4 regions of the Colwellia sp. PAMC 21821 genome follow, and region 2 is predicted to be linked to each of the others. Evidence: predicted binding sites of a transcription regulator. Region 2 holds the regulator's gene; each other region holds the start of a gene.

The links. Region 2 encodes sigma-54, which starts transcription at its own class of promoters, with help from an activator protein. Its sites were predicted from a motif close to GTTGGCACGNNNNTNGNNT; they were not measured.
Region 1: A3Q33_RS10815 (EF-hand domain-containing protein) is a predicted target of sigma-54. The motif match lies at 2,169-2,187, and genes of this name have one in related genera.
Region 3: flhA (flagellar biosynthesis protein FlhA) is a predicted target of sigma-54. The motif match lies at 2,590-2,608, and genes of this name have one in related genera.
Region 4: A3Q33_RS04665 (flagella assembly protein FlgT) is a predicted target of sigma-54. The motif match lies at 1,828-1,846, and genes of this name have one in related genera.

The regions. Positions count from the first base shown of each region.
Region 1 is NZ_CP014943.1:2,511,092-2,515,635, reverse strand. Features, by position in the region: gene A3Q33_RS10825 (ATP-binding protein) at 1-1,413, shown strand, start outside; gene A3Q33_RS10820 (response regulator) at 1,423-2,088, shown strand; gene A3Q33_RS10815 (EF-hand domain-containing protein) at 2,240-2,530, shown strand; gene A3Q33_RS10810 (hypothetical protein) at 2,542-3,006, shown strand; gene A3Q33_RS10805 (YHYH protein) at 3,238-4,533, shown strand.
Region 2 is NZ_CP014943.1:1,536,645-1,541,188, forward strand. Features, by position in the region: gene lptC (LPS export ABC transporter periplasmic protein LptC) at 1-379, shown strand, start outside; gene lptA (lipopolysaccharide transport periplasmic protein LptA) at 411-890, shown strand; gene lptB (LPS export ABC transporter ATP-binding protein) at 891-1,622, shown strand; gene A3Q33_RS06500 (RNA polymerase factor sigma-54) at 1,683-3,191, shown strand; gene hpf (ribosome hibernation promoting factor) at 3,227-3,514, shown strand; gene ptsN (PTS IIA-like nitrogen regulatory protein PtsN) at 3,544-3,996, shown strand; gene rapZ (RNase adapter RapZ) at 4,003-4,544, shown strand, end outside.
Region 3 is NZ_CP014943.1:1,067,366-1,071,909, forward strand. Features, by position in the region: gene flhF (flagellar biosynthesis GTPase FlhF) at 1-406, opposite strand, end outside; gene flhA (flagellar biosynthesis protein FlhA) at 450-2,552, opposite strand; gene flhB (flagellar biosynthesis protein FlhB) at 2,783-3,913, opposite strand; gene fliR (flagellar biosynthetic protein FliR) at 3,913-4,544, opposite strand, start outside.
Region 4 is NZ_CP014943.1:1,111,083-1,115,626, reverse strand. Features, by position in the region: tRNA gene A3Q33_RS04670 (tRNA-Arg) at 331-406, opposite strand; gene A3Q33_RS04665 (flagella assembly protein FlgT) at 624-1,787, opposite strand; gene A3Q33_RS04660 (FlgO family outer membrane protein) at 2,363-3,010, shown strand; gene A3Q33_RS04655 (LPP20 family lipoprotein) at 3,037-3,501, shown strand; gene flgN (flagellar export chaperone FlgN) at 3,619-4,050, opposite strand; gene flgM (flagellar biosynthesis anti-sigma factor FlgM) at 4,085-4,399, opposite strand; gene flgA (flagellar basal body P-ring formation chaperone FlgA) at 4,474-4,544, opposite strand, start outside.

The DNA of each region.
Region 1 (4,544 bases), 970 kb from region 2:
ATCGACAAGGGTATGGTTGAATATGTTATTTCAAAAGAGGTAGAAACATTACAACCGGTTTTAACTCAGTTAACTGATGAATACAAAATTGAGAATAATTGGCTTTCAATGGCCGGTAAACATCGCAGGTTTCATAAATTAATCTCTCAACAACTTGCAGATACTGACTTTGATATCGAAAAAAATAGCCAACCTGCTAATGACGACAGAAAACCATTTATTAAGCCGAGTTTTCAACCGCACCAGCCTGAGAATCGACCTCCTCCTCGTCATAATAGTTTAGATAAATTTCCTCCTCGTCCACCAAAAGGTGACGCACATTATGCATTATTAAATATTAACGAAACATTAATTGCCGGTATTTACCTACCCACTTTAGAGTATACAAAAATTAGCCTAAAGGTTGATGAAAGCGTAGTCGGTTTTTTTGCGATTTCAAAACGGAATCAGCTAACACAGGGCTATGAAGTTGATTTTATTGAGCAACAGCAAGAATATTTATGGCTAATTGCCTTTTTGATGATGAGCCTTGTTGCACTGGTTACCTTTCCTATTGCCCGACATATAGTTGAACCAATTAAGCTTATTACCCGCGGTATGCATAAACTTACCCAAGGCGATTATCAGCAATCTATTCAGGTAAATAGAAACGACGAACTCAGTGAGTTAAGCCGAGATTTTAATGAGTTGGCACTGACATTGGCTAAAAATGAAAATGCAAGAAAACGCTGGTTAGCCAATATATCGCATGAGTTGCGCACGCCTGTTGCCATATTACGCGGTGAGTTAGAAGCTATGCTCGATAAAGTAAGGCCCTTAACCCATAATAATATTGCTTCTGCTAATGATGAAGTTAAACATTTACAGTGCTTAATTGATGATTTGAATCAACTAACGAGTACTGACATTGGCGGCATGGGCTATCGCAAACAACATGAAGATTTAGTGCAATTAATAAAAAGCGAAGCTGGTAAGTATCGTGGCTATTTATCAGATGCCAACATTGCACTTCTGCTTGAATTAAATGCCAAAGAAGTTATGATTTATGCTGATAAAACTAGGCTCTATCAATTATTTGAAAATCTAATTAATAATTGTATTAAGTACGCTAAAGCAAGTGAGTTTAAGGTTTCAGTAATCGTTAATAAGTTAGCAGAAAATTCAGCAGGAAATGACAAGGGCACTGTTACTCTTAGGTTTGAAGATAATGGCATTGGCGTTGATGAACAGCACCTAATACATTTATTCGAATATTTATATCGCGTAGAAGACTCGAGAAATAGAGAAACGGGTGGCTTTGGCTTAGGCTTATCTATTTGTCAGCATATAGTTATCGCTCATCAAGGAGAAATTAGTGCTGAAAAGTCTGTTTTGGGTGGTTTAGCGATTATTATTACCCTACCTTTAGCTTAGAGAAACCCTATGCCCAATTCGATATTAATCGTAGAAGATGAAATTAAACTTGCTAATTTACTAGCAGATTATTTTGCACTTACTGAATATAGTACGCACTTAATTCACCATGGTGATGAAGTTATTGCCTGGGTTAAATCAAATCAACCTAAAGCTATTTTGCTCGATATAATGCTGCCCGGTAAAAATGGCATAGATTTGTGCAAAGAGATAAGACAATTTTCAAATGTCCCTATTTTAATGGTGACCGCTAAAGTTGAAGAAATAGATCGCTTACTTGGTTTAGAGTTAGGTGCTGATGACTATATTTGCAAACCCTTTAGCCCGCGTGAAGTTGTAGCCCGAGTAAAAGCGGTACTTAGGCGAACGCAAACTATCGACAATACTTCAGACATGCTGATACTCGATGAACATAGATTAACTGTGGCGTTTCATCATCACGAAGTATCACTCACTTCTGTTGAGTTTCAGCTACTAAAACCTTTAGCAGGTAAACCCGAGCGTATTTTTACCCGAGATCACCTGATGCAAAATATGTACTCAGATCATCGCATCGTCAATAATCGCACCATTGATAGTCACATAAAAAAAATACGTAAAAAGCTCAGTGACATTAGTAATGGTAAAAACTGGATACAATCGGTGTATGGTACGGGTTATCGCTTAGTACTCTAATCCTTTAATCCTTTAATCCTTTAATCCTTTAATCCTTTAATGAAAGAATGAGTTACAAAATTTAACTAATCTTTCTATTTGTTTGCACATTTTTTGCATTTTCTGTTGGTAACTTTATATCTTAATTTAGGATAAGGATTAACAACACATTATGAATATGCAATCAAAAACCGTATTAGCCATAACGTTTCTATCCGTTATATTTAGTCAAACTCCGGCACAAGCGCAAGAACAAAATAGAGAACGACCAGGACCTCCACCGGCTTTTTCATCAATAGATGTTAATGGCGACGGTGAAGTCGACTTTGACGAGTTTTCTCAGCAAGAATTACCTCATGGCGATCATCAAACTATTTTTAATGAAATCGACAGCGATAATAATGGTGTTATTAGTAAAACTGAGTTTAAAAACCACCGTCCATCTGCTAAAAAAAAGCGCTAAGGAGAAGTAAATTGATTAATACAACTAATTTAAACAGCTCAATGCCACCACCACCGTTTAGGTCAGAGCAAAGTTTAACTTCAGAACAGCAGTCATTAATTTCTGACACCTTATCTGAGTTTGATACTGATAATCTTAGCCAAGAAGACGCTTTAAGTATTATTGAAACATTTTCTCAAGCTAATATTCAACCGGGCGCTGCACTTGAAAAAGCTTTATCTAGCGCAGGTTTTGACGCCAAAAGCATAGGTGAACTCGCCAATGTTTCAGAAGGTAGTAGACCACCTCCACCTCCAAAACAAAGTGCCGACGAAATAACCTCGATGCTTGATTATCTTGCAGAAATTCTAGAAGAAACCTTGTCAGAAAATAATGGCAATAGCCTGAGCGATGAAGATAAACAGTCGATATTAGCTCAGGTATTCGAAAAATTTGACTTAGAAGAAGGTGATTCCATTATTAATACCACTGCTTAGTACCTGTCCTTAATATTCGTGCTTAATATATTAATAAAGTTCAAAGCTAGCTTATTTATACTTAAACTAGCTTTAAATTTTTAGCACAAGCGTTTTTCAATTTATTGGGTTTTATATTTATTATTTTAAATTTCATTTTCCTAAATATTCCATATTTTTTGCACATTTCCTGCACATTTTAATTTTATGATAACGCCAATCTAGCCAACTTTGATTTAGGTAACGTTAACAATGAAAAAAAATATTAATACGTTGAAAAGCTCAACATCCACATCAGCCATAGCGAAGCTTTTATTACTATCTACCTTAGCAACATTAACCGCTTGTGGTGGCAGCAGTTCAGATAGTGAATCGAGTACTGATACTGACACAACTACAACTAATACCGCCCCCGTTGCTAATGCTGGTAGCGATCAGTCAGTATTCAATAATAGTACCGTTACGCTTTCTGGCGAACTAAGTAGTGATGCTGAAGGTGATACTCTAGGTTACTCTTGGGGTTTTTCAAGCATACCTAATGGCAGTGTTGCTACATTATCGAATGAAACAGACATTGCCCCTACTTTCGTTGCTGATGTTGTGGGGAGTTATGTGGTTAATTTAACCGTTGATGATAGCCAGTTAAATAGCGAAGTTGATAGTGTTGAAATAGTCGTTTCACAAGTATCCGAAAGCTCTACTAGCGGGGTATTATGTGACTACAATTATAACGAATACAATGATTCTATTTATGTGCTCGACGACAGCATGTCGCAGTGGAGCTGTAGCGATAGTGAGCGTTTATTAAGTGCTAACGGAATACCCGATCATGAGGTTGGAGAGTTTCCAAATGAAGGTAATCCCAATGCTATTTCATCTCAAGACATTTCAGCAAACCTTACCTTATCACCAGAAGAATCAACAACAGCTACAGAACTAGGTGGCCCTCGCGGTGTTACCGGTTATGTACTTAATGGCGTAAAAATAGATGCGGGTACGGCTGGTAGCTGCGACGACTCAGGCGACAACTGTAGCCTAATAGATAACAGTGGCAATTGGAGTATTGAAGCATTAGGTCATTCAAACTTTAATTTTGGCACCGACGACAACAATGCTCATGTTCAACCTGGTGGCACTTACCATTATCATGGAATGCCAGAAGGTTTTATAACTAAGCAAGGTGGCGGTGACACTGCCATGACCATTATAGGCTGGGCGGCTGATGGCTTTCCTATTTATGCGCGTTACGGTTATAGTATTGCCAGTGATGCCACATCATCAATTAAGTTACTAACCGGTAGTTATCAATTAAAAAGTGAGGTTAGCACTTCACGCCCTTCCACAGATATATATTCACTAGGCACTTTCGCACAAGACTGGGAATATGTTGCTGGCTCAGGCGATTTAGATGAATGTAATGGTCGAGTAGGTGTTACACCTGAGTTTCCAGAAGGTATATACCATTACTTTGCTACAGATAGTTACCCGTACTTTCAACGCTGTGTAAAAGGCGAAGTTGAAGTTACAGGTGGAATGCCACCACCATAAACGCTTAAAAA
Region 2 (4,544 bases):
TGAAGCACAGCGAATGGAACATTATGCTCAATTAGAGGTCACACACTTTGAATACCCAAGATATACCCTATACCCAAAAAACAACAAACCTACATGGCAAGTAACAGCCAATGAAGGCACGTTATATAATAATAATCGTGTAAAATTGAAAAATCGCGTACGTTTAATCGCCACTGATGAAGACAGTTTGATACAGGAAGTACACGGAAAAAATTTAGAAATGGATTTAAAAACTAATATAATCAGCTCAGAGCAAACTATCTTAATATTAGGTAAAGGATTTACTATGTATGGCTCAGGATTAATTGTAGACTTAAACACAACACAGATGACATTGACTGAACATGTGCAAACCATTTATAAAAAAATTAAAAAATAGCCTTATTTGCCTTACCGTATTCGCATTATTAGTGCCAACAGTAAGCGCCGAAAAGTTTAATGTTGAACAAGAAATTAAAATATCTTCTTCGCGACAAGCTGCCGATCTAAAAAACAAAATATTCAGTTATATCGATAATGTCATTATTGCTCAAGGCACACTAACGATACATGCGGAATTAGTTCAGGTAATTACCGAAGATAAAAGTGATAACAAAATTTATATTGCCAAGGGTTCACCAGCGACATTTGAGCAAACGTTGCAAGATGGTAGCCCAATAAATTTACAAGCCAATGAAATTCGGTATGAACCCAGTATGAACACCGTGGTTATTTCAGGTAATGCACTTCTACGCCAAGAAGGTAGTGAAGTTAGCGGCAGTAAAATCACTTATAATTTTGACACCGAATATGTCAATGCTGAAAGCCTAGATAACGCTAAAGTAGAAACGGTATTACAGCCAAAAAATAAAACTGAACTGCCTAAAAAATCTAAGGACAAGCAAGAGTAAATGTCAACTTCAACATTATCAGCAACCGGTCTTGCAAAAGCCTACAAAGGCAGAAAAGTCGTTAAAAACGTCAGTATGAAAGTGTCCGCCGGACAAATAGTTGGCTTATTAGGTCCCAATGGCGCGGGTAAAACTACCTCCTTTTATATGATTGTTGGCTTAGTCAATAACGACAGTGGCTCAATAGTGTTAAACGGTGAAGACTTAACCTTGTTGCCGATGCATGAGCGCGCGCGCAAGGGCATCGGCTATTTACCACAAGAAGCCTCTATTTTTCGCAAGTTATCTGTTTATGACAACATTATGGCTATTTTACAAACACGTAAAAGCCTAAGTGATGTTGAGCGAGAAGAAAAACTTGAACATTTATTAGAAGAATTTAACATCGGTCATATCAAAGATAACTTAGGTATGAGTTTATCTGGCGGTGAACGCCGACGTGTTGAAATAGCTCGCGCTTTAGCGGCAGACCCTAAATTTATTCTACTTGATGAACCCTTTGCTGGTGTTGACCCAATTTCAGTAGGTGATATAAAAAAAATTATCCTACACTTAAAAGAACGCGGCATTGGTATTTTGATCACTGATCATAATGTACGAGAAACACTCGATGTTTGTGAACATGCTTATATCGTTAGTCATGGTGAACTGATCGCTGAAGGTAATTCTAATCAAATACTTGCGAATCAACATGTAAGAGATGTATACCTTGGTGAACAATTCACGCTATAGTGAATAACACACTTAAGCGGTACAAAATTAATGTATTTCAACAGGGAAATGAAAACGTAAATGCGTCCTACTCTGCAACTCCGTATCGGACAACAATTAACGATGACCCCGCAATTGCAGCAGGCGATCAAGCTACTGCAATTATCGACTTTGGATCTCCAGCAAGAAATTCAAGAAGCACTCGAAAGTAATCCTTTACTTGAAATTGATGAATCTTTTGATAATAACTCTGAAAGTACCCCTGACAATTTAGAAGAAGCATACTCGGCAGGCGTTGGCGAAAGTAAAGAAATGGCCTCCTCCGATGGTAGCGAAGATTCTGCCCCCAGTATCGATGAAATTAGCTCCTCAGAAGGTTTAGCCAAAACCGATATTCCCGAAGAATTAAACAGTGATAGCACTTGGGATGATAACTTTAGTGCTAGCGCTAGCAGCGGCGGTGTTGGTCACGCATCAGAAGATTATACCTATCAGGGTGAAACGAAAGACTCACTACAAGACCACCTTATGTGGCAAATGCAACTCACGCCATTTAGCGATACCGACAGAACCATTGCCATCGCCATTATTGAAGCCATTGATGAAGCCGGCTATTTAACGGTGACCGCAGATGAGATCTTAGAAAGCGTTGGTATAGACGATGTAGAACTCGATGAAGTTGAAGTGGTACTAAAACGAATTAACGTTTTTGATCCCGTTGGCGTGGCTGCCCGTTCAATTCCTGAGTGTTTACTTATCCAGCTCAATCAATTTGCGAAAGATACGCCTTGGCTAGCAGAAAGTAAATTAGCCGTCACTGAGCACATTGACTTGCTTGGTAATCGCGATTATCGACAATTGATGCGTAAATTGCGCATTAAAGAAGATCAATTACGCGAAGTTATTCGCTTGATCCAATCTTTAGATCCTCGCCCGGGTGATAGCGTCATAAAAAGTGAAGAACAATACGTAATTCCTGATGTCTCCGTTGAGAAGAAAAATGGTCGTTGGACGGTAGAGCTCAATCCCGATACAGCACCTAAATTATCAGTTAATCAACAATATGCCGCCATGTCTAGGTCAATGAAATCATCTGCTGATAGTCAGTTCATTCGCTCGAATTTACAAGAAGCAAAATGGTTTATCAAAAGTTTAGAAAGTCGCAATGATACCTTATTAAAAGTTTCAAATTGCATTGTACAACGCCAACAAGGTTTCTTTGAACATGGTCCTGAAGCTATGCGACCTATGGTGTTAAATGATATTGCAGAAGCTGTAGACATGCATGAATCAACCATTTCTCGTGTTACGACACAAAAATACATGCACACACCGAGAGGCATTTTTGAGCTTAAATACTTTTTCTCTAGCCACGTAAGTACTGAAAATGGCGGTGAGTGCTCTTCAACAGCTATTCGTGAATTAATTAAAAAACTCGTCGCTGCCGAAATACCCGCAAAGCCATTAAGCGACAGTAAAATCGCAGATATATTAGCTGAACAAGGTATAAAAGTAGCGAGGAGAACCATTGCCAAGTATCGAGAGTCGCTCTCTATACCGCCGTCAAATCAACGTAAAAGCCTATTGTAGGCAGTCTTATTCACCAAAAAAGAGGAATGAAGCATATGCAAATTAATCTTACTGGACACCATGTCGATGTTACCGACTCATTACGTGATTATGTTAATGGCAAGTTTGAAAAGCTAGAACGTCATTTTGAGCATATCAATAATGTACATGTAGTATTAACCGTAGAAAAATTGAATCAGATTGCCGAATCTACTGTGCACTTAAGTGGCTCAGAGGTTCACGCGAAGGCCGAGCATAATGATATGTATGCATCAATTGATGCATTAATTGATAAGCTAGATCGCCAAATCCTGAAATACAAAGGCAAAATTAACAAACATTAGCGCCAAGTCGCTTTAGGTTTTATAAGTTTATGAAGTTGCAAGACATTTTATCCCCGGACTGCACTATTTGTGCAGCACCGGGTTCCAGTAAAAAACGCATTCTAGAATACTTAAGTAGCCTGGCCGCCGATAAATTGGCTGACCATGACACATTTCAGCTATTAGAAAGCCTAGTTAAGCGTGAAAGAATGGGGTCAACTGGCATAGGTAATGGCATTGCTATACCGCATGGTCGTTTGGAAAATGCTACACAGCCCATTGCCGTGGTAATAACGACAGAAGAAGCAATTGATTTTGACGCTATTGATCATCGCGCAGTTGATATTTTTATTGCCTTATTTGTGCCTGAAGAAGAATGTCAAAACCACCTCAGTACATTACAGAGCATTGCAAAAATTTTTCGCGATAAGCAATTTTGCAAGCAAGTACGTAAATGCGAAAGTAACCAAGAATTATATCAGTTAATCCAACAAGCGAGTTAAACACAAATGAAGCTAATTATTGTCAGTGGCCGTTCAGGGTCAGGTAAAAGTGTTGCACTGCGCGTTTTAGAGGATTTAGGCTACTATTGCGTTGATAATATTCCAGTCAACTTGTTACCTGCACTCATCCATACTGTCATTAATGATTATGAGAATGTAGCCGTAAGTCTCGATGTGCGAAACCTCCCCGCTGATCCTAATGATGTGCCTGAAATCATTGAATATATGCCCAATGCGGTTGAATTAAGCTTACTTTATTTAGATGCTGATGATAGTGACCTTATTCGTCGATTCAGTGAAACACGACGCTTACATCCGTTAATTAAACAAAATATTGCCTTAGATCAAGCCATTGCCTTAGAGAAAAAGCTCCTTGAACCAATAGCCAGTCGAGCACACTTATATATCAACACTAGCCAGCTTACGCCACATCAACTCGCCGACTTAGTTAGAGAACGAATTTTGGGGAAAAAATCTGGCTCAATGGTCGTTGTATTTGAGTCATTTGGTTTTAAACATGGTGTACCACAAGATGCTGACTATGTTTT
Region 3 (4,544 bases), 470 kb from region 2:
TAACTTTTGTCGATGAGTTTTCTATTTGGCTATTAAATGCGCGTGTTGCGGGTGCTTTATCATAGCCATTTTGTTGTACTTGTCGGCTAAGTAAGGCGGCTAAACTGTCTGCGGGTACGTTTGCAGCCTGTTCAACTGGCTTAGGTGCACTGCTAATGGCCACGGTATCTTCGGCTATATCGGCAGGGTTAGCTGGCTGTGCACTTTCCACAGCGCTTAGCTCATGGTTATGCTGAGCAGGTGCCTTGGCAGGCTTTATACTTTGGTTATAATCAACCGCCGCCATTAATTCGACACCTTCAGCAATCTTTTTATTAGACATAATTACCGCGTCTACACCCAATTCATCTTTAATTTGAGCGAGTGCGCTTCTCATATCTTTTGCTACATAACGTCTAATTTTCATCGCCAACCCTTATAATTCAGTACAACTACGTTGAAATATCTGTTTACTGGCCGATAGCACTAACAATTTTAATTTGTTTGTCATCCGGAATTTCTTGATAAGAAATAACACGTAATCCCGGGATGGTATATTTTACAAATTTAGCGAGTACTGAACGTAAAATACCTGACGTTAATAAAATAGGTGTATCGCCAGCCATTTCTTGCTGTTGTGCACCATCTGTCAAAGATTTTTGTAACCGTTCTGCTAAACCTGGTTCGATACCTGCGCCATCGTCTCCAGCCATTTGCATAGACTGGTGCAACATTTGTTCCAACTCTGGTGACAAAGTTATGACAGGTACTTCAACGGTCGGCCCAACTAACTCTTGAACAATGAATTTTCGTAGGGTTATGCGCACAGCAGCCGTAAGAACTTCAGGGTCTTGGCTCTTAGGTCCATACTCAACTAATGTTTGAATAATGCTGCGCATATCTCGAACGGCCACGCCTTCATTCATTAAGTTTTGTAAAACTTTGACGATAGTGCCTAATGACAATACGTCAGGGATCAAACCTTCAATAAGTTTCGGATAACTCTTTTCTAGCATATCAAGCAAGTTTTGAACTTCTTCATGGCCTAATAATTGTGCGGTATTATTTGTTAAAATTTGACTTAAATGTGTTGCTAGTACGGTGGCGGCATCAACAACGGTGTAACCCAATGATTGTGCATGTTCTCGTTGATCTTGTTTTATCCATACGGCATCTAAGCCAAAAGCAGGATCTTTTGTTGCAATGCCATCGAGCTTGCCAAATACTTGACCTGGATTAATAGCTAACTCATTGTCATGGCGAATTTCTGCTTCTCCAACCGTTACGCCCATTAACGATATGCGATAACTGTTAGGGTCTAAATCTAAATTGTCGCGAATATGTACCGCGGGTACCAAAAAGCCAAACTCTTGTGAAAGCTTTTTCCTGACACCTTTAATACGATTAAGCAATTCGCCGCCTTGGGCTTTATCAACCAAGGGAATTAAACGATATCCTATTTCAAGACCGATAATATCAACATGATTTACATCGTCCCAGCCAAGGTCTTTAACATCAGCTTCTTGTTGTATGTTTTGCGCTTCGGCCACTTGGCTATCTTCAATAAGTTGTGCTGCTTTAGCCACTTTGTATTTACTGCTAAAAAAGGCAACACCGCCAATTAATACGGCGAAAGTTAAAAAAGCAACATGTGGCATACCTGGCACAATACCCATAACGAACATAACACCTGAAGCAATATAAAGTGATTTACCTTGTCCAAGTTGGCTGCTTACTTGCTCGCCCATGTCTTGAGAAGTGTTTTGACGAGTAACGACAATTGCCGTGCCTACTGACAGCAGTAATCCTGGAATTTGTGCAACTAAACCATCACCGATAGTTAATAGCGTATAAATTTCTACCGCACGATCAAACGAAAGGTCATGTTGAACCATACCAATAATTAAACCGCCAACAATATTAATAAAAAGTATTAAAATACCCGCAATAGCATCGCCTTTAACGAATTTACTCGCACCATCCATTGAGCCATAAAAGTCGGCTTCACTGGTGACTTCAACTCGGCGTTCACGCGCTTCATCTGCTGTGATAAAACCGGCATTTAAATCCGCGTCGATAGCCATTTGTTTGCCTGGCATCGCATCTAATGTAAAGCGTGCTGTTACTTCAGCAATACGCCCCGCACCTTTTGTAACTACAACGAAATTTATAATAATAAGAATAGCAAAAACCACTAAACCAACCGCGTAATTTCCACCAATAACAACCGAGCCAAAAGCTTCAATTACCTTACCTGCCGCATCGGGCCCTTCATGACCTTCAAGCAATACCACACGCGTACTGGCAACATTAAGCGCTAAGCGCAAAATAGTCGCAATTAGTAATACAGCAGGGAATGAACCGAATTCGAGCGGCTTTAAGGTATAAACCGTGATTAATAAAACCACCAAAGACAGCGCAATATTGAAAGAAAAGAGGATATCTAGCAATAATGCTGGCATAGGTAAAATAACCATACCGAGCGCCGCCATCACAAGGAATGGTGTGCCTAGACCTGAAAGTAGGTTAAGTTTTTGTTTTTTTAAATTATTAAAAGTTGCGGCTAACTGCATGAGCTCTTAGGGATAATTTTTTGACATGTCTATTGAAAAGCAATAATCAGACCAATTTCAAAAAAAACATTTATAAGCTGTAAGTTAAAGCTGTCAGTTAGAAGCTGTCAGTTAAAAGCTTAAAACTAACGCCCTTAACTGATAGCTGACAGCTTCAAACTTAAAACTAACGCCCTTTAACTGACAGCTGACAGCTGACAGCTTAAAACTGATAGCTTCTCTTTCTTTTTTTAATATCTAAATTCATCCGGGATAGGTAGATTTTTGGCGACGGCTTTAGGTCGTCGCGCTTTACCTTTTTTGTGGGCATTAAGTTGAAAAATAAAGGCCAGGATTTGCGCTACAGCGGCGAACAATTGTTCTGGAATTTCTTCGTTGGGCTCTGCGGTGTAATAGAGAGATCTCGCCAATGCGGGTGATGCTACAATTTCAATATTGTGCTCTTTGGCGATGGTACGAATATGTAAGGCCATTTCATCGATACCTTTAGCTACCAATACCGGAGCTCCGCCGACTTCTGCATCATATTTAAGGGCGACAGAATAATGAGTCGGGTTGGTGATCACCACGTCAGATTGAGGTACGTCTTGCATCATGCGCCGCTGTGACATCTCATATTGCGCCCTTCTTACACGACCTTTAGTTTCGGGGCTACCTTCTGAGTTTTTCATTTCGTCTTTGATTTCTTGCTTGCTCATTTTCAATTGACGATTATGATTCCACACTTGATATGGCGCATCAATAACCACAATAATACCGATGGAAAGTGCTAACGCCAAAAACATCCACATCAGTAATGACACGGCATGCGAAAAATTATTCGGAATATTTTCAGTACTTAAATTCACAATTTGACCGAACAGGCTGCTCAATAACAAATAAGCTGAAATAAAAACCACAAAAAACTTAAGAATAGATTTTAAAAGCTCAACATAAGCCTGCACGCCAAACATGCGTTTAAAGCCTGCCATCGGCGAAAGTTTACTGGCTTTTGGTGCCATAGCTTGCCAAGAAAAACTGATGCCACCCAGTATCATATTGCCAATTAATGCAGCAATTACGATGATAATGTGTATCCAAAGAAAAGGCACCATTATCGCGCTTACCCCATCGCTGGCCACTTGATATAAAGCATGCACATCCATGGTTTCTCTACGATTCAAGCTAAACAGACGGGTCATCATTGTAGATAAACCTTCAACGAGGGAGCTTCCCAGCAGCATAATGGCGAGGGCTGCACCAACTAAAACAAACATCGTGCCTAAATCTTTCGATCGCGCAATTTGGCCTTTTTTTCTCGCGTCAGAAAGTTTTTTCGCCGTCGGTTCTTCGGTTTTTTCACCACTGTCAGACTCTGCCATTAGGGTGCCGCTCCGCAATCAATAAGATAACAACTAAAATCTAAGGCGCGTTGCCACTGCATAACAAAGTGACTGTAAAAATTACCCATGGTTAACCACATAATTAATAGCCCGGCGCACATGGTAATTGGAAAACCGATAGCAAATATATTTAATTGCGGGGCTGCTCGCGTCATGATCCCGAATGAAAAATTAATCAATAGCATCGCCGTTAATGGTGCAATAGCGAGTGATAAAGCGGTAGCAAACATCCAGCCACCCCACTCGGCAATCTCTTTAAACTTGATACTGGAAAACTCAGGGGCTGGGATCGGAATGGTGTCAAAACTGGCGACAACAAACTGCAAATAAGCGAGATGACCATCCATCGCCCAGAATAACAATGACGATAAAATTAGAAAGAATTGACCTACCGCTGGCACGCTGGTTCCACTGGCAGGGTCAACAAGCGATGCGAAACCTAAACCGGTTTGCATCGCGATAATTTGCCCTGCTAAAGTAAAAGTATTTACCACCATTACTGTGACAAAACCGAGCATAATGCCAATAATCATTTGCTCGCCAATGAGCAGTGCTGTCGCTAATGAAAACAGATTATCAACACGGGCTGGTGGTAGCGCTGGCATAACGG
Region 4 (4,544 bases), 430 kb from region 2:
GTACAGGATGTACGGTATGCCGTGGTGACAGGACGTCAAAGAGCGGCGGTACAGGATGTACGGTATGCCGTGGTGACAGGACGTCAATGAACGGCGGTACAGGATGTACGGTATGCCGTGGTGACAGGACGTCAATGAACGGCGGTACAGGATGTACGGTATGCCGTGGTGACAGGACGTCAATGAACGGCGGTACAGGATGTACGGTATGCCGTGGTGACAGGACGTCAATGAACGGCGGTACAGGATGTACGGTATGCCGTGGTGACAGTAAAATTAAAATATTTATTATGGATAAAGCTACGGGGTCTAGGCTATTAAAGCAATTACTGGCGTCCCCACCAGGACTCGAACCTGGAGCAGCGGCTTAGGAGGCCACAGTTTTATCCAGTTAAACTATGAGGACAAAACGCAAGTAATTATATCCTCGTGACTTCAGGATAAAACTTTTATCGCAGCTTGAAGTGGTTAGGTTATAGCCTGAGTATGCTACAACTATTTTATAAATTTGTATTCATAAAAATAAATATAATGAATACTAACAGGGTCTTAATTAATAACCTGAACATTCATTATATTCTTCAATTCATGTTCTGCCACTTATTGTTTTAGAAATGAGCTTTTTAATATCTTACCGCTAAGTCATTTATTTGTATATTGTCTAGTATATGCTGTTCTGTGGTCGTTGCATGGGCACTATCTTGGCTGACCGAAGTCACAATGACTTTATAAGGACTAATATTAAAGCCTGAGTAAGAGCGTTTGTCATCACTGACAAAGTTATTAAAATGCAATAAAGAGAATTCATCACCTACTTGAACACCGTGTCTTTTGCCTAAGTTAAAAGTAATTGAATTTCCTTGAACTTGCACAATTCTGCCTTGGGTCGGCTGGCACATCATATTTTCGTCAATATCTCTGACCATATCGTCTAATGACAGATTAATTTTTTTGCCATATTCACTCTGCCAGAAGTTGTGGCTTGTTACGTCAATTTGTTTACGTTCATCGAACTCCCAGGGGGCAGAGCTCTGATAGTGTTTATCTAAAATTCTCTCACCTGTAGTACCGTCGTGAATGTATAGCGCAATTTTAAATTGTCGCTGGTAAATATTTTTCTGCCAAAACTGCCAATCATTATTTTCATCATTGGCCATGGAAAGATCTTGAATTTCTGAAAATAAAATATATTGGCTGTCTGACATGTTAGCTAATGACATAGCTAAGTTTTTTAGGCTTTGTGTTTGTAAACTTTGGTTATAACGTGAGAATTCAGTCTTAGTTTGTAAGGCTAATTTAGTATCTAAATATATCCCTTGTTGCTGAATTTTATCAGCGAGCTTTTTGATCAAGGTTCGATCAATGGCGTAGATACTACCAATATTCGCTTGTTCGCGATGCAGTATATTACTGCGCGTTAACAGCAGAGATTTTTTATAGTCAGCAGCGAAACATTTTTTCTCTTGTGGAAAAATATCAGCACGAATGGTTACCGTAACAAAGTCGTCGTTGTAGTTTTCACTTATTAACTCTAATGAATTAACACTACCACTTGCACGAATACTAATTTCATCCTGCGTTAGCAAACCATTAACGACTTGTTGAACACTTGATACAGAGGCGCCGGCAACTAGTAACGCTTTTTTCAATGCATTTTGCATCGCTTGAGCTTTCGCTGTTTTATTATCGCCATTTCTGATGCTTGCTACACCTTGCGATTCATACCATTGCCCAAAACTAGCGCTACTAAATAAAGCAAAGCAAAGGCCAATTAAACTTAAGCGCATAAATATCTCTTTAATATTGGATCGATTTCTATTTTTGAATATGCAGGTTTTGTGCCTATTTATATTACAAGCTTAAGTCAATCTCGGTAAAGCCATTTGAATGGCAACTTTCGTGTCTTTAGATAATGCAGGGAAAAAGGTGAATTTAAGTTTTTCAGGGACGGCTCTAAATTAAAGTCAAAAAGTTATTAATGACGCTATATAAAGTGCTCATGGTAAGTGAGTCGAGTGTATAAGGTATTACGAATCTCACTAATTACCTGAACACTCTTACAGATTAAAGCATCCAATTACTGTGTTATTTCATCATTATCGTTGCATGAATGCAGCTTTTAGATAATAAAGGCGCATATTGTTCAGAAGAACTATTGCTTAAAGCATACGCTTTATTTTTGTTGTTTTCCTACCTATAAAGTAGGGTACTTAATTAAGTAAACCACTATCACTACTTGTTTGCTCGGTTTTAATCCCAAAATTCATTAGGCCAAGTTAAGGTTAAATGAAAATATTGGCGCGGATCATGCTTTATTATTTGTATTAATTTTATGATATTTGTATTAATTGAGGATAGCTCAATGAAAAATTGGCTTATTGCACTACTAATACCGGCAGTTATGTCGTGTTCTGTTCAGACCAAGAATGAAGATTTTTATGGTTCTTCTCACGCCGCCAAACAAGAAATTGACAGCTTAGCGTTACCTCGTCATGCGATAAACGACGTGGTTAAAGGGCTGGCATATCAAATGTTGGAAAGTAGTACGTTTGTTAATCCTAAAACACCCATTGCTGTGGCGTCATTTGTAGATTTAAAAAACTTAGAATCAACTAATTGGCTTGGTAATCAGCTGTCGGAGAGCTTTGTTCATGAAATGCAACGACATGGCTTAGTTGTTATCGATTTTAAAACTACCGGACATATCCGTGTCACCGAAGATGGTGATTATGTTTTCAGTCGAGATTGGAAGGAATTACCTGAACGTCAGATAATTGACTATGTAGTTACTGGCACTATGATGCAGCAAGAGTCGGGTATTTTAGTTAACGCTCGAATGATTGGTATGCAATCACGAGTTGTCGTTGCCACAGCACAGTCTTTTATTCCCGCTTGGGTTGTTGGCGACGATTTTAATCGTCATGAGAATGTTAAAATGAAAGATGGCATGATCTTGCGAGATAGCGCGATGTTAGTCGACGACGCACGTGCCATTGCCATACAGAAGTAATAAGTTTAAAAATATCGAAGGTGAATATGAATATTTTACGCAATAATATCGCAGTTTTTTTAAGTGCTATAGCTTTGAGCGCATGTTCTTCGGTGTTTGACAGACACGTTGAATGGCAAAATGTGAAACCTGAACAATTTCCAGTACTAACAGCAATAGGTCAAGCACCTATTAGTTTGCAAAACTCAACACATAAAACCCAGCGCATGCTAATGGCAATAAAAGCTTCAAAAATTGCGGCTTATGCTGAGCTAGCTGAACAAGTTTATGGTCAAAGTATTGATGGAAAAACCACAATGTCTAATTTAGTGGTTGATAACCAGCAGTTAAAGGCATCAGTACAGGGGATTATTCGTGGTGCAAAAGTGGTGAAAAGTTATCCTGTTGGTGACAGCTACACTACCGAGTTGAGTTTAGATTTTAAAGATGTTTATGAAATATATAATGCCGCTTCAAACCGCCAAGAAATAAAACATATTACGTATTATTAATCTTCTTTTTACCATTAAAAAAACCAGCTATTTGCTGGTTTTTTATTGACAGAATGTAAGGTATGGTGCGATCACATAGATGTAAGGGAGCAGTGCTAATAAAGTTAATACAAAGGCTTAAGCTTTTATACCTAAACTACTGAGCCCGCCAGAAGTTTTCCCTTTACTATCATAGGTCATTGAGGACCTATTATGATTTTCTAATAACGAGGTTTTCATTCGTTCAACAGATAACTGCGATTGATGAATGATCAGACCATTAATTTGGTTTTGTTTTTTACAGCGGATTAAACACGCTTCAATATCCGATAATTCTGTACTGAAGTTACCGGCTAATTTTTCTTGTTTGAACTCAAAGCTTTGACCTATAGCATTGTCAATTTCTTGTATCGCTATAAGCAAATTATTTTTATCTGAGGTAATGCTAATAAGCGCAGCTGGATTTTGCTGCTGAAGTACTTCTTTCTCTGTGTCTAATAACGCTTCTAATTGCGTCAATTGTAATAACTGTTGAGAAATCAATTGTTGCGGTGTTATTTTTTCAGACACTTGTATACTCCACTCTTACTTTTAGTTAGCTGAGTTAGTTGAGTTCAAATTCAAAATTAGCAATGCTTGCTGCTAGTTTCTCAGGATTGATTTTATACTCTCCAGAGGCAATCGCACTTTTTAATTCAGCAATTTTTTTCTGATTAAGCACTGGCGCATCGGCCGCTTTTTTCTGTAACTCGGTCATTTGTTTTGCTTGTGGGGTAATTGATACCGAATCACGAGGTGCCAATTTAGCTTGTTGCGAGGCATTTGCACTTTCGCTAACTTGCTGTTTGGTTTGAACTTGTTGTTCAACTTTTTGTTTTACTTGATTGGTATTATTCAAGTTATTGATATTAATAGCCATTATTGTATCCTACTTACAACAGTTATTGGTTTCTAACCTTTTATCGGCAAAACAGCAGAAAACTTAAGCAATTATTATAAATTAATTACTACTTGGTTAATAGCGTTAACTTGCCCTTGAATTATGCGGCCAGATTTCTTATTTC